2 regions of the Vibrio sp. YT-19(2023) genome follow, and region 1 is predicted to be linked to the other one. Evidence: predicted binding sites of a transcription regulator. Region 1 holds the regulator's gene; the other holds the start of a gene.

Region 1 (7,149 bases):
AAAGCACCTAGCAGACAAGGAATATCACGAATCTATCGATGAGATGAAGCATGCCGATCATCTAATTGAGCGTATTTTGTTCCTTGAAGGCCTACCGAACCTACAAGATTTAGGTAAGTTGATGATTGGTGAAGATACCAAGGAAATGCTCGAGTGTGATTTAAAGCTTGAAATGGCGGCTATTCCAGATTTAAAAGATGCGATTGCCTACGCTGAAGACATTCGAGATTATGTGTCTAGAGATCTCTTCCAAGATATTCTTGAAGATGAAGAAGAACATGTTGATTGGCTAGAGACGCAACTTGGCTTGATTGAAATGTCTGGTATTGAGAATTATCTCCAAGCGCAATACGTGGACGAAGAGTAACGATACTTTCTGAGTTTGCATACTCCAATAATAGTAAGAAGAAAGAGCACCTGACTCGAAAATCAGGTGCTTAACCCCGTTATCTGGTCTAATCTCTTTTATTATCGGCTTTTTAAGGATATTGCTCGCAATCTTGCCTATGAAGTTTGATTTCTATCCGATAGAATTTATGCCCCCTTACCTAAAAATAAAAAAGAGAAACGTCCATGTCTGAAGACAACCACCAAGCAGCCACTCCAGAAGAAGAACATCGCCAAAAAGCATTGGATTACCATGCTTATCCAACTCCAGGAAAGATTGCTGTCGAACTGACAAAGCCTGCGGAAACGGCGGGTGATCTTGCCCTTGCTTACAGCCCTGGTGTTGCAGAGCCAGTGCGTGAAATCGCACAAAACCCGGATAACGTGTACAAGTACACTGCAAAAGGGAACATGGTTGCTGTTATTTCTAACGGTACCGCTATTCTAGGTCTAGGTAACCTAGGTCCACTTGCATCTAAGCCAGTGATGGAAGGTAAAGCGTTACTGTTTAAGCGTTTCGCAGGTCTTGACTCTATTGATATTGAAGTTAAGCACCGCACGATCGATGAATTTGTTGATACTGTTGCGAGCATTGCAGACACTTTTGGCGGTATCAACCTTGAAGATATTAAAGCACCAGACTGTTTTGAGATTGAAAAGCGTCTGATTGAACGTTGTGATGTACCAGTATTCCACGATGATCAACATGGTACTGCTATTGTAACGGCAGCGGGTATGCTGAATGCAATCGAACTTCAAGGTAAGAAACTTGAAGATTCAACAATTGTTTGTCTTGGCGCTGGCGCTGCCGCTGTAGCTTGTATGGAGCTTCTGATCAAATGCGGCGCAATGCGCGAAAAAATCTACATGCTAGATCGCAAAGGTGTGATTCACACTCGTCGTGATGATCTTAATGAATATAAGCAGCTATTTGCGAACAATACAGATAAGCGCACACTAGAAGACGTGATTGAAGGTGCAGATCTGTTCCTAGGTGTATCTGGTCCAAACCTATTGCCAGCGGAAGCGTTGAAGTTGATGGCAGATAAGCCAATCGTATTCGCATGTTCTAACCCGGATCCTGAAATCAAGCCGGAACTTGCTCACGCAGTTCGTGATGACTTGATCATGGGTACTGGCCGTAGTGATTATCCTAACCAAGTTAACAACGTATTGTGTTTCCCATTCATTTTCCGCGGTGCTCTTGATGTGCGTGCAAGTGAAATCAATGATGAAATGAAACTTGCAGCCGTTGAGGCGATTCGTGAGCTAGCAAAAGAGCCTGTACCTGAAGCCGTATTGAAGGCTGCAGGTGTTGATAAGCTAGAGTTTGGTGCGGACTATATTATTCCAAAACCAATGGATTCACGTTTGCTACCACGTGTTGCAAAAGCGGTTGCTCAGGCGGCGGTTAATTCAGGTGTAGCTCGTATCGAGATGCCTGAAAACTACATGGCAGAGTAATATATCTTTCAGATGTGATACACAAAAATGGGACGCTATTGCGTCCCATTTTTTATGTCATTCATTTGGCTCGAGGCAAGAGTCATTACCTGAAACCTCTTATCAGGCTTTTTTTATTCTTCGTCGAATGACTCAAATTCGATGCCCATTTCCGTCATCAGCGCTTTTACTTCTGTTGGAATATCATCAGGACGGTCTTTACGAAGGTCTTCATCTGTCGGAAGTGGCTGACCTGTGTACGCGTGCAAAAATGCCTCGCATAGCAATTCGCTATTGGTTGCATGGCGTAAGTTATTGATCTGACGGCGAGTACGCTCATCAGTTAGCACCTTTAAAACTTTTAGCGGGATAGAGACGGTAATTTTTTTTACTTGTTCGCTTTTTTTGCCGTGCTCTGCATATGGGCTAATGTATTCGCCATTCCAGTCAGCCATTGCACACCTTCATTTATGTAATCGGTTAAAAATAATTTAGGTGCTGATTTTAGCTGCATTTACCGCCATAAGCAAAGACATATAGACGTCTAGAAGTGTTGACGTCTCATTTTTTGACGAGTAAAGTGAACATAACAGCAAAGGAAGCGTGTTGATCACTTTATGTTACTCATTAGATATAGCGCATTCCTATTTAGAAGTCATTACCCGTGAAAGGATACACCCATGAGCACTCGCAAACCTGCGACCATTGCAGTACGCACTGGTATTGAATCAGACAGCCAATATCATGCTGTCGTTCCACCTATTTATCTTTCCACTAACTATGGTTTTCCTGCTTTTGGTGAAGTGCCCAAGTATGATTACACACGATCTGGTAATCCAAACCGCGGACTGTTGGAAAGTGCGCTATCTGAACTTGAGTCTGGAAAAGGAGCGGTTGTTACTAACTGCGGTACGTCGGCATTAAATTTATGGGTTTCCGCTTTTCTCGGCCCAGATGATCTCATTATTGCTCCTCACGATTGTTATGGCGGCACCTATCGTCTTTTTAATACCCGAGCTAGCAAAGGCGATTTTAAGGTTCAGTTTGTCGATCAATCAGACGAACAGGCTTTAGATGCTGCATTGGCACAAAAACCAAAACTCATTTTGCTAGAAACTCCGTCAAATCCTCTGGTTCGCGTAGTGGATATTGCAGCTACTTGTGAAAAAGCGAAACAAATCGGCGCGTTAGTTGCGGTGGACAATACCTTTTTGACACCCGTGTACCAAAAACCTTTAGAGCTAGGTGCGGATTTTGTTATCCACTCCACAACAAAGTACATCAACGGTCATTCGGACGTAATTGGTGGAGTAATCATCACCAACACAGAGGCGCATGCAGAAGAGCTTGCATGGTGGGGCAATTGTATTGGTGCAACGGGCACACCTTTCGATAGTTATATGACGCTGCGAGGTATTCGTACGCTTGGTGCTCGTATGCGAGTACATGAGGAGAGCTCACAGCAGGTACTGGCTTACCTACAGAAACAAGCGTTAGTTAAAACTATCTATCATCCAAGCCTGCTGGAACATCCAGGTCATGACATCGCTAAAAAGCAGCAAACGGGCTTTGGCTCTATGTTGAGTTTTGAGTTTGCTGGTTCGTTTGAACAGTTAAAGGTGTTTGTGAAAGAGCTCCAACTGTTTTCATTAGCAGAGTCATTAGGTGGTGTAGAAAGTTTGATTTGCCACCCAGCATCCATGACGCACCGTGCAATGGGTGAGGAGGCGTTGGCGGAGGCTGGGGTCTCTCATCAACTATTGCGTTTGTCTGTCGGTTTGGAAGATGCACAAGACCTCATCACAGATTTAGAACAAGCGTTCGCTAAAGCTACCCAGTAATAGGAGACGATAACAATGACTGTACAACGTCAGCTGCATAAGTTTGGTGGCAGTAGCTTAGCAAACCCAGAATGCTACTTACGCGTTGTGGGTATTCTCAAGGAGTATTCGACAGAAAATGATCTGGTGGTCGTCTCTGCTGCAGGAAAAACCACTAACCGCTTGATTGAGTTTTTGGAAGGGTTAAATAAAGATGGCCGAATTGCGCATGAAGCGCTTCAAAGCTTAAGACAGTTTCAAACTGAGCTAATAGAAAGCTTGTTGGAGAGTGAAGCAAAAGAAGAGCTGTTAGCTTTATTACATGATGAGTTCAGTACTCTCTCGGAGCTGACTGCACCACTCACTAATGCGCAAAAAGCCGCGGTACTGGGGCACGGAGAAGTATGGTCTGCTCGCCTATTGGCCGCGTTATTATCTCAACGTTCTATCCCTGCGGTTGCACAAGATGCACGAGCGTTTTTACGTGCAGAAGCGGGAACTCAACCAGAGGTTGATCGCGCTCGTTCATACCCTTTAATTAAAGAGATCCTCGCGCAGCATAACCATAAACGTGTGGTAATTACTGGCTTTATGGCTCAGAACGAGGCAGGAGAAACCATTCTACTTGGTCGTAACGGCTCTGACTATTCTGCAACGGTCATAGGCGCGCTTGCTGAAGTCAGTACTGTCACGATTTGGAGTGATGTTGCTGGTGTCTATAGTGCCGATCCACGTTTGGTGTCTGATGCTTGTTTATTACCGTTACTTCGATTGGATGAAGCCAGTGAACTTGCTCGCTTAGCTGCCCCAGTGCTACACAGTCGTACGCTTCAGCCTGTGGCGCAAAGTACCATGGACCTTAATCTCAAGTGTAGCTATCTGCCAGAGTCGGGTTCTACTCGTATTGAGCGTGTATTGGCATCTGGTCGTGGCGCTAAAATTATTACTTCACTGGATGATGTTTTATTGGTGCAGTTGTCTTTCATGCATGGGCACGACTTCGAAAAAACACAGAGTGATGTATTACAAGCGTTGCAGCGCGCGCAATTAGAGCCATTGGCATTTGAAGCTCAATCCGATCAGCATACGCTACGCTTGGCTTACACCGCAGAAATCGCCGGTGGTGCATTGAAACACTTGCAAGAGCTTGCGGTAGAGGCAGAAATTAAGCTAAAAGAAGGTTACTCGCTCTTAGCTGCGGTAGGTGCAGGCGTTACGAAAAACGCCAATCATTGCTTTGGCTTTTATCAAAAGCTAAAGCACTCTCCGGTAGAATTTATCTCTGAAACAGACTCAGGGCTGAGCCTAGTCGCTGTTTTGCGCCGTACTGATACCGAGGCGTTGGTTCAAACGATTCATAGCCAGTTGTTCCAAGCGCAAAAACGCGTGGCAGTGGCTTTATGTGGCAAGGGTAATATTGGTTCTAGTTGGTTAAATTTATTTGCGACGCAAAAAAGTGAGCTCGAAAAACGTCATGGTATGAGCTTTGATCTTGTCGCGGTTGTGGATAGCCAAACCTATTGGTTCGATGAGCAAGGTATTGAGGCGGCGAGTGTTGCTGAACGATTTGATGATGAAAGCATAGCAAACAATGGGGATTGGCTGGCACGTTTGGGAGCGCTTAAAAGCTATGATGAAGCCGTCGTGCTTGATGTTACCGCGAGTAAAGAGTTAGCTCAGCGCTACGTAGAAATCGCACAGCAAGGCATTCATTTGATTTCCGCTAACAAAGTGGCCGGTTCCGCAGATAGTCAGTACTACCATCAGGTTCAAGATGCATTCGCTAAAATTGGTCGTCATTGGCTATACAACGCAACGGTTGGTGCTGGGTTACCGATAAACCATACCGTGCGAGATCTTCGTGAAAGTGGGGATGAAATCGTCGCTCTATCGGGGATTTTCTCGGGGACGTTATCATGGCTGTTCCAACAGTTTGATGGTTCTGTGCCATTTAATGATTTAGTCGATCTTGCTTGGCAGCAAGGGTTAACCGAACCTGACCCTCGTTCTGATTTAGATGGCTCCGATGTAATGCGTAAGTTAGTCATCTTGGCTCGAGAGTCGGGCCTAGATATAGAACCAGACAGCGTTAAAGTTGAGTCTTTGGTGCCAGAAGAATTAAGAGAACTGAGCTTAGATGATTTCTTCGATAATGGAGCGTTGTTGAGTGAAATACTTCAAGAGCGTCTGACAAAAGCACAGAGAAACGATCAAGTGCTTCGCTATGTGGCGCGTTTAGAAAAAAATGGTAAAGCAACGGTGGGAGTCGAAGCGTTATCTCGTGAGCACGCGCTCGCCAACTTATTGCCATGCGATAACATTTTTGCCATAGAGAGCAAGTGGTACAAAGATAACCCTCTGGTCATTCGAGGACCAGGCGCAGGCAGAGAAGTGACAGCCGGCGCTATTCAATCCGACCTCAACCGATTGGCTGGTTTATTTTAAAGTTGCGATTGACCTAAAAACCCTGGAATTAATCCAGGGTTTTTTATTCCCCTATCAGTGCCATACTGAAGTCATAACCCGTGCAAAATGGTGAGATGATGCTCAAGTAGAAACTTGAACTATCTTCATTATTAACGTGAGAAAAATTCATAATTACAAGGTTGACATTAAATCGTATTCAATACATTCTGTAGACATATAGACGTCTAAACGTCGATTTTAAGGATTTGTTTTCGTGGCGGAGTGCCGCAGGGAGAGTAAGATGGGATATACGCACGCAGGCCATATCGACGCCTTGAACCAGAATATTGCTGAGTTATCAGATAACATCAATGTATCGTTTGAGTTTTTTCCGCCAAGCAGCGCTAAGATGGAAGAAACACTTTGGAATTCAGTGCACCGTCTTAAAACGCTTCAACCTAAATTTGTTTCTGTGACTTACGGTGCGAACTCCGGCGAGCGTGACAGAACACACTCCATCATTAAAGAAATTAAAGCCACAACCGGATTGGTTGCCGCTCCCCATCTCACTTGTATTGATGCGACTCGTGAAGAGTTGATTAATATTGCCGATGATTATTGGAACAATGGTATTGAAAATATCGTCGCTCTGCGTGGTGATATTCCTCCAGGTGGCGGTGCGCCTGATATGTATGCCTCGGATTTGGTTGAGCTGCTGAAATCACGCCACGATTTCGATATCTCCGTTGCTGCATTCCCTGAGGTTCACCCTGAAGCTAAAAGCGCTCAGTCTGACTTATTGAACCTAAAACGTAAGGTAGATGCAGGTGCAAACCGTGCTATTACTCAGTTCTTTTTTGACGTTGAGTCTTACCTGCGATTCCGTGACCGTTGTGTCGCAGCAGGAATTGACGTAGAAATTGTGCCAGGAATTTTGCCTGTATCGAACTTTAAGCAAGCGTCTCGCTTTGCGGCACAGAACAACGTGAAAGTACCAGGATGGATGAGCAAACAATTCGATGGTTTGGATGATGATCCGGTGACTCGCCAGCTTGTAGGAGCTAGCCAAGCTATTGATATGGTGCGTGTACTG
Region 2 (7,921 bases), on a different contig from region 1:
ATATTGGCTGATTTCGGTATAACCCGGGTTGGTCATGCCGATCTCTTCCCCCTGGTAGACATAAGGCGTACCTTGCATCATGTGTACCGATGCCGCAAGCATCTTGGCAGATTCAACACGGTATTGCTCGTCGTTACCTAATCGGCTCACAACGCGTGGTTGGTCGTGGTTACACCAGAACAGCGCCCCCCACCCTTTGCCATTTAAGCCCGTTTGCCAATGATTGAAGATCTGTTTTAACTGAATGAAATCAAACGGCGCTTTGGTCCATTTTTCACCATTTGGATAATCGACTTTCAGATGATGAAAGTTGAACACCATGGATAGCTCTTTGCCGTCTAGCGAAGAATATTGCTGGCAGTGCTCTAGCGTGGTGGAAGACATTTCACCCACCGTCACGCTGCCGTATTTTTGAAACACAGATTCGCTAATCTCTTGAAGGTATTCGTGCACACGTGGACCATCCGTGTAGAAACGACGACCATCACCAATATCGTCACTTGGAAAATCTTGCTGCTTGGAAATCAGGTTGATAACGTCGAGACGGAAACCATCCACTCCTTTTTCTGCCCAGAAGTTGATGACTTCTTTCACTTCTTCACGCACTACTGGGTTTTCCCAGTTTAAGTCCGCTTGCTCTTTAGCAAAAAGGTGCAAATAGTACTGGCCTGTTTTTTCATCCAGCGCCCAAGCGTTGCCACCAAACTTTGATTGCCAGTTGTTTGGTTCTACACCATCTACCGGATCTTTCCAGATGTAGTAATCACGGTATGGGCTGTTTTTATCACCCAGTGCGGATTGGAACCACTTGTGTTCTGTCGACGTGTGGTTCACTACAATGTCCATGATGATACGAATGCCCAACTGATGCGCTTCTGCTAGCAAAGTATCGAAATCTTCCATAGTGCCGAACTGTGGATTGATCGAGTAGTAATCGGAGATGTCATAACCGTTGTCGATCATTGGCGATTGGTAAACCGGCGTCAGCCAAATCGCATCCACACCAAGATGCTTAAGATAATCCAGCTTAGAAATGATCCCTTTGATGTCGCCCGTGCCTTTACTGCCACTGTCACAAAAGCTTTTTGGGTAAATTTGATAGATGGTTGCGGTTTTCCACCAGCTCTCATCATGCTTGGTCATAGCCATTTCTAACACTCACTTACCAGTAATCGGAAACTTAAAATTTGAAAAGAAAAATAGGAGGAGGCAGCCAAGTCACTGCCTCAAATAGAATTACGCGTTTGCAGGCTCAAGCTCACCTTTGGCTTGTGCACGCTTATAAAGAATTAACGTTAATGCAGCAGGTACCAGCATTGCGACTAACATAGCCAAAGCAAAAATGCCCCAGAACTGCGGTTGGATAGACAAGATGCCCGGCAAACCGCCCACACCGATACCGTTCGCCATTACGCCCGCACTACCACAAATAGCAGCAGCACACGCACTACCGATCATCGCGCTCAACATTGGGAACTTGTATTTCAAGTTGATGCCGTACATCGCCGGTTCAGTCACGCCAAGGTAAGCAGAGATAGCCGCAGGCACTGAGATATCACGCTCGCCGTGTTTTTTACTGATGATAATGATGCCGACGACCGCAGACGCTTGAGCAATATTTGAAAGCGCAATCAGAGGCCAAATTGGCGTGCCGCCTAGCTCTTGCATTAATTGAAGGTCAACCGCGTTGGTGGTGTGGTGAATACCAGTAATGACCAATGGCGCGTATAGGAAGCCGAAGATGGTTGAGCCAATCATTGCGAAGTCACCCGTCATGGCTGCTTTTGCTGCGAATGCCACGCCGTCACCCAACATACGACCGAATGGACCAATGATAGAGTGCGCAAGAATCACAGACACAATGATTGAGACAAACGGCACGACCACTAGGTAAAGGTAAGACGGAATGATGCGTTTTAAGTTGGTTTCAATAAACGCCAGAGCCATACCAGCAAGCATTGCTGGAATCACTTGCGCCTGATAGCCCACTTTCTCGATGGCAAATAAGCCAAAGTCCCACACTTCGGGTACTTGCTTACCAATCAGGTAGGCGTTCATCAACTGTGGCGAAACCAATGTTACACCAAGCGTGATACCCAGAATCGGAGTACCGCCGAGCTTTTTCACTGTCGACCAACACACGCCAACCGGTAGGAAGAAGAAGATCGCCTCACCAATCAGCCATAAGAAAGAGTGTACCGTTGCCCAAAACTGGCTGATTTCCGTTAGCGTTTGACCATCAAACATCTTGATGTCGCCAATAACGTTACGGAAACCAAGGATCAGACCACCGGTGATGATCGCTGGTAGCAGTGGTACAAAGATTTCTGCAAGGTGGGAAATACCACGCTCAACGATATTCATGTTTTGACGAGCAGCGTTCTTCGCTTCGTCTTTGCTGGCTTCACTTTTACCCGTCAGTCCGATCAGTACCTTGTAAACTTCATCCACTTCAGTACCGATAACCACTTGGAACTGGCCTGCGTTGGTAAAACAGCCCTTCACCATCGGTAATGCTTCTAACTGTTTCGTATCTGCTTTGTCCGTATCATTTAGAACAAAACGCAAGCGAGTTAAACAGTGACTTACACTGGCAATATTGTCCGGCCCCCCGACCAGCTCAATAAGACGCTCCACGTCTTTACGCGCAATCTTACTCATAATTTTGTCCACCCTGTATTGGATACATTCGATTCATCATTTTGTTTTTATAAATGGGAACATTCCCATTTCTTAATTTTAATATTGCCATTCGAAGACAAAAAACAAAATGGGAACAGTCCCATTAATTGAGAATGATCACAGTATAATTTTAGAGCAGATCGTTTTAGTGTGGATTAACAAACGATAGGCTGTTGAGTAAAGTGAACCACTTCCTCATCGCCATTTAATTGATTGATCAGCATGTTAGCGGACTTCTCACCTGCAAGGGTATAACCTGGGTCGACACTAAACACTTTAGGAAAAAGGAAAGAGAGCAATTCATTACCACCAACACCTGTCACAACCACGTCTTCACGTCCTAACTCTTGAAGACGCTTAATCACGCCCAACGCGATAGTGTCACTGGCGCACACGATGGCCTGAGTGTCAGATTGAAGGACTTTGTCTACCAACTGATAAGCACTTTCATGGCTCAACTTACCCGTTTGGAAACAAGGTGCAATTTGCTTGCGTTGACACCAAGCTTTATAAGCATTTAGACGAGCTAAGCCAGTGGTTTTGTCTTCAGGATCAACACCAATATAAGCAATGCGAGATAAAGATTGCTGCTCAAGGTGAGACAAAGCCATGTCTATCACACCTTGGTTATCGTAGTTGATCGAGGAAACCATTTGCGTGTCCATCGCGATCACGACGATACGATTCCCCCACTCCGCCAATGCTCGCTCATCACATCCAGTAAAGCCAAACACGATCACCCCATCGACGTTGCGACGTTTAAGCACATCCAAATGTTCATTGGTTTTATCGCGATCGAATTGGCTCTCCATGATCACCGCATCATAACCAGCGGAATACAAAGCATTGAGCATTGTACCAACGGCGCGATTTTCTGATGGTGAATCTAAACGGGAGATGATAACCCCAATAACTTTTTGGCTGCCGCCACGCATTGATTGCGCAGATTTGGACGGCACATAACCAGATTCACGAATGATTTGCTCAACCTTCTCTCGCGTTTGGGGTTTCACTTTTGGATCGTTAGTAAGCACACGGCTTACTGTCGATTTGCCCACGCCTGCCAATTTTGCGATATCAAGAATGGTGAGTTTTTTGCTCATAAGTGTTCAGATTAAAAGAAGGAATCAAACAAAAGGGAAGCAGTGGCTTCCCTTATCTCAGTCAGTAATGAAGATTACTTGTTTAAGTACGCAGGCACATCTGCAATGCTATCTAATACTACCGTTGCAATGGCTTCGCCCTGTTCCGTTACTGGCTTACCAGTGCGAACCAAAATCTTAGTGCCAACGCCTGCCGCTTCTGCTGCCATCATGTCTTCAGCTTTATCGCCGATCATCACAGATTTCTCCATGTCGATCTTCAAGAAGTCACGCGCAGAAATGAACATGCCTGGTTTTGGCTTACGGCACTCACAATCTTGCTTGTACTCGCCAATGCCATGTTCTGGATGATGTGGACAGTAATAGATACCATCGAACTCAACACCATTATCAGCAAAGTTCCAATCCATCCATTGAGTCAGAGACAAGAAACGGTCTTCACTGAATTTACCGCGTGCGATGCCCGATTGATTCGTCACTAACACTAGAAGGTAGCCTTTATCTTTTAGCGCTTTCGTCGCTTCAAATACACCATCAATGTACTCAAAATCATGTTCGTCATGAACGTAGCCGTGGTCAACGTTTATCACGCCATCACGATCGATAAAAACAGCAGGTTTTGCCAAAACGTATTTCTCTATTAACTCGGTTTAATCAGATTATTACATACCTTATAAACTTCAACACTATCTAATTCATTCTAGGCCTCGACAAAACGGTTGATTTGTTGGGCAAGAATCGGTAAATCTGAGGGTGCCCCGCCGTCTACCTCCTGCTTGTTATCTATACATCTTCGTTTCAAAACAGAACATCCATACATTTAGACGTCTAGACGTAAAAATATCTATTGACTTCATTCTGCTTAACCCATAGCATCAACTGAAAATTGAGATAAAGCTCAACATTAAGTTCTGTCAAAGGCCGTTTTTGACAGCGAAGTTCCCCGTATCTTTGGGCAGGTTGAAACATGATAGAAATAAAAAACGTCAATAAAGTGTTCTACCAAGGCAGTAAGGAAATCCTTGCCCTGAAAGACATTAACCTACACATCGACAAAGGCACCATCTTTGGTGTTATCGGTTCATCAGGTGCTGGTAAAAGTACGCTGATCCGCTGTGTCAACATGCTAGAAGCGCCGACCTCTGGTTCCATCATCGTTGATGGTGTGGATCTAACCAAACTCAGTAAAAAACAACTAGTCGAAACACGCCGTAACATTGGCATGATCTTCCAGCACTTTAACCTGCTTTCGTCTCGTACTGTGTTTGATAATGTAGCACTGCCACTAGAACTGGCAGGTAAAGACAAATCGCAAATCACAGCAAAAGTAACTGAGTTGCTAAAGCTTGTAGGCTTAGCCGACAAACACGAGAGCTACCCATCTAACTTAAGTGGCGGACAAAAACAGCGTGTGGCAATTGCTCGTGCATTGGCATCCGATCCTAGCGTGCTGCTTTGTGATGAGGCCACTAGTGCACTAGATCCAGCAACAACTCAATCTATCCTTGAGTTATTGAAAGAGATCAACCGCAAACTCAACATCACGATTTTACTTATCACTCACGAAATGGAAGTCGTAAAAAGCATCTGTCACGAAGTAGCAATCATCGGTGGTGGTGAGCTGGTGGAAAAAGGCACCGTTGGCGATATTTTTGCGCACCCTAAGACAGAGCTGGCACACCAATTCATTCGCTCAACGCTGGATCTTTCCATTCCTGAAGATTACCAAGCTCGTCTGCAAGCAGAGCGTGTTGATGGCAGCTACCCGTTGGTTCGCTTAGAGTTTACTGGCGCAACCGTCGATGCACCGTTAATGTCGCAAATTTCTCGTAAATACAATATTGATGTGAGTATTTTGAGTTCCGACCTTGATTACGCTGGTGGCGTGAAATTCGGCATGATGGTCGCAGAGCTATTTGGTAACGAAGAAGATGACAACGCAGCTCTTGAATACCTGCGTAAGCACAACGTAAAAGTAGAGGTACTTGGTTATGTCCTTTAATACGATTTCTGAATGGCTGAGTTTAAACAGCAAACTACTTTTAGGTGCAACGTGGGAAACGCTTTACATGGTTGCGGTTGCCGGATTAGTCGGCTTTGCTGTGGGTATTCCATTAGGCGTAATCCTCCATATTACTAAGAAAGGCGGCCTACTTGAAAACACCAAACTAAATAGCGGCTTAGGCGCTATCGTTAACATTGGTCGTTCTGTGCCATTCCTCGTACTGATGGTTGCGATTATTCCAGTGACAAAAATGCTGGTTGGAACCTTTATCGGTACAACCGCAGCAATCGTCCCACTGACTATTGGCGCCATTCCTTTTGTCGCTCGTCTTATTGAAGGTGCTTTATTAGAAGTACCGACAGGCTTGGTGGAAGCAGCGCAGTCAATGGGGGCGACACCAACACAGATCATCACAAAAGTTCTACTACCTGAAGCAATGCCGACTATTGTTAACTCAGTAACGATTACCTTGGTCACTCTCGTTAGCTACTCAGCTATGGCGGGTACGGTAGGCGGCGGCGGCCTAGGCGACGTAGCCATCCGTTACGGTTTCCACCGCTACGATGTAACTATCATGGCCGTGACTGTCGTGATGTTGATTGTTCTAGTACAGATTATTCAGTCTATCGGTGACGCAGTGGTGCGCCGTGTAGACCACAGATAAGCATCAAAAATACAAATTATAAGGAGATAAAGATGAAATTTAGCCTTAAAGGTCTTTTGACCGTAGCAACGGCCGCCTCTGCTCTTGCTCTAGCGGGTTGCGGCGACAAAGAAGTAGACGTAAACAAAGTAAAAGTTGGCGTTATTGCTGGTGCTGAAGCACAAGTTGCCGAAGTGGCAGCTAAAGTAGCAAAAGAGAAATACAACCTAGACGTTGAGCTAGTAACATTTACCGATTACGTAACACCAAACGCCGCTCTGGATGATGGTTCAGTAGACGCGAATGCGTTCCAGCACAAACCATACCTAGACCAACAAGTGAAAGACCGCGGCTACAAACTGGCTATCGCGGGTAACTCATTCGTTTACCCTATTGCTGGTTACTCAAAGCAAGTAAAATCAATTGATGAAATTCAAGATGGCGCACGCATCGCAGTACCAAACGACCCAACTAACCTAGGTCGCTCACTACTGCTTCTTGAGCAACAAGGTTTGATTACGCTACGTGATGGCGTTGGTCTACTCGCTACAGTACGTGACATCGTAGGCAACCCTAAAAATATCGAAATCATTGAACTAGAAGCCCCACAGCTTCCACGTTCACTGGATGACGTAACGCTATCTATCATCAACACCACTTACGCAAGCTCTATCGACCTATCGCCAGAGCGTGACGGCGTGTTCGTTGAAGATAAAGACTCACCATACGTAAACCTAATTGTCGCTCGCGAAGAAAATGTTAATGCGCAAAACGTACAAAACTTCGTAAAAGCTTACCAAACGGAAGAAGTTTACGAAGCGGCAAAAGAACTGTTCAAAGGCGGTGTTGTGAAAGGTTGGTAATCCCACTTTTCAAAACATGACTGAAAACAACGTTCTAAACATAAACGTTCTAAACACAAAAGGGCTGATGTGAAAACATCAGCCCTTTCTATTTGTCTATCTACCCATTTAAGTAGCTTCAATTCGCTACTTAAGATGGTCCCAAGAGATATTCGACACGATTCGGCAGTCATCACACTTAAAATGAAATATGTCATGTAGTGGCTCATCGAGTAGCCACTCGCCATCGCATTTTGGACACTTGCGCGCTTTCTCGCTCTCCAGCGACTGACCACCGACACGATACTGGTAATAGTACGTAGGGATCTTCGTGATGTATTCGATACGGCCACGTAAGTCCCAACCTCGGCGAAACAGCACACTATCCACATCGCAAATTTCGTGCAGCGCCGCATGTTCCGCTCGGCAGCCCCCTGCCATTTGGATTTCATCACACGCTTGCCACTCAGTCTGCCACTTAATGACGGCTTTATGGTCTCCATTAAGTGTTGGCTCATTACGATACAAAGGAATTGGCAACAGGGTTTCACCACTTCGCAAAGGCGAACACGTATGAACATAAGTCGTGTACAACACTTGCCAGCTAGGTGTCTCTTCTTCGGCTGCTTGTTCTGAATTCAAATCA

Evidence for each region. Region 1 encodes MetJ, which represses methionine synthesis genes. Its sites were predicted from a motif close to TTAGACNTNTANANGTCTAA; they were not measured.
Region 2: the regulator MetJ is predicted to act here: its motif matches at 4,606-4,625, upstream of metN (methionine ABC transporter ATP-binding protein MetN).

Annotation. Positions count from the first base shown of each region.
Region 1 covers NZ_JAWOQN010000063.1:237-7,385, reverse strand. Annotated here, with positions in the region: gene bfr (bacterioferritin) at 1-367, shown strand, start outside; gene R7E78_RS23545 (malic enzyme-like NAD(P)-binding protein) at 574-1,851, shown strand; gene metJ (met regulon transcriptional regulator MetJ) at 1,965-2,285, opposite strand; gene R7E78_RS23535 (O-succinylhomoserine (thiol)-lyase) at 2,511-3,671, shown strand; gene R7E78_RS23530 (bifunctional aspartate kinase/homoserine dehydrogenase II) at 3,687-6,095, shown strand; gene metF (methylenetetrahydrofolate reductase) at 6,358-7,149, shown strand, end outside.
Region 2 covers NZ_JAWOQN010000007.1:28,388-36,308, forward strand. Annotated here, with positions in the region: gene treC (alpha,alpha-phosphotrehalase) at 1-1,149, opposite strand, end outside; gene treB (PTS trehalose transporter subunit IIBC) at 1,237-2,661, opposite strand; gene treR (trehalose operon repressor TreR) at 2,838-3,785, opposite strand; gene gmhB (D-glycero-beta-D-manno-heptose 1,7-bisphosphate 7-phosphatase) at 3,860-4,411, opposite strand; gene metN (methionine ABC transporter ATP-binding protein MetN) at 4,753-5,787, shown strand; gene R7E78_RS06920 (methionine ABC transporter permease) at 5,777-6,454, shown strand; gene R7E78_RS06925 (MetQ/NlpA family lipoprotein) at 6,487-7,296, shown strand; gene R7E78_RS06930 (Zn-ribbon-containing protein) at 7,423-7,921, opposite strand, start outside.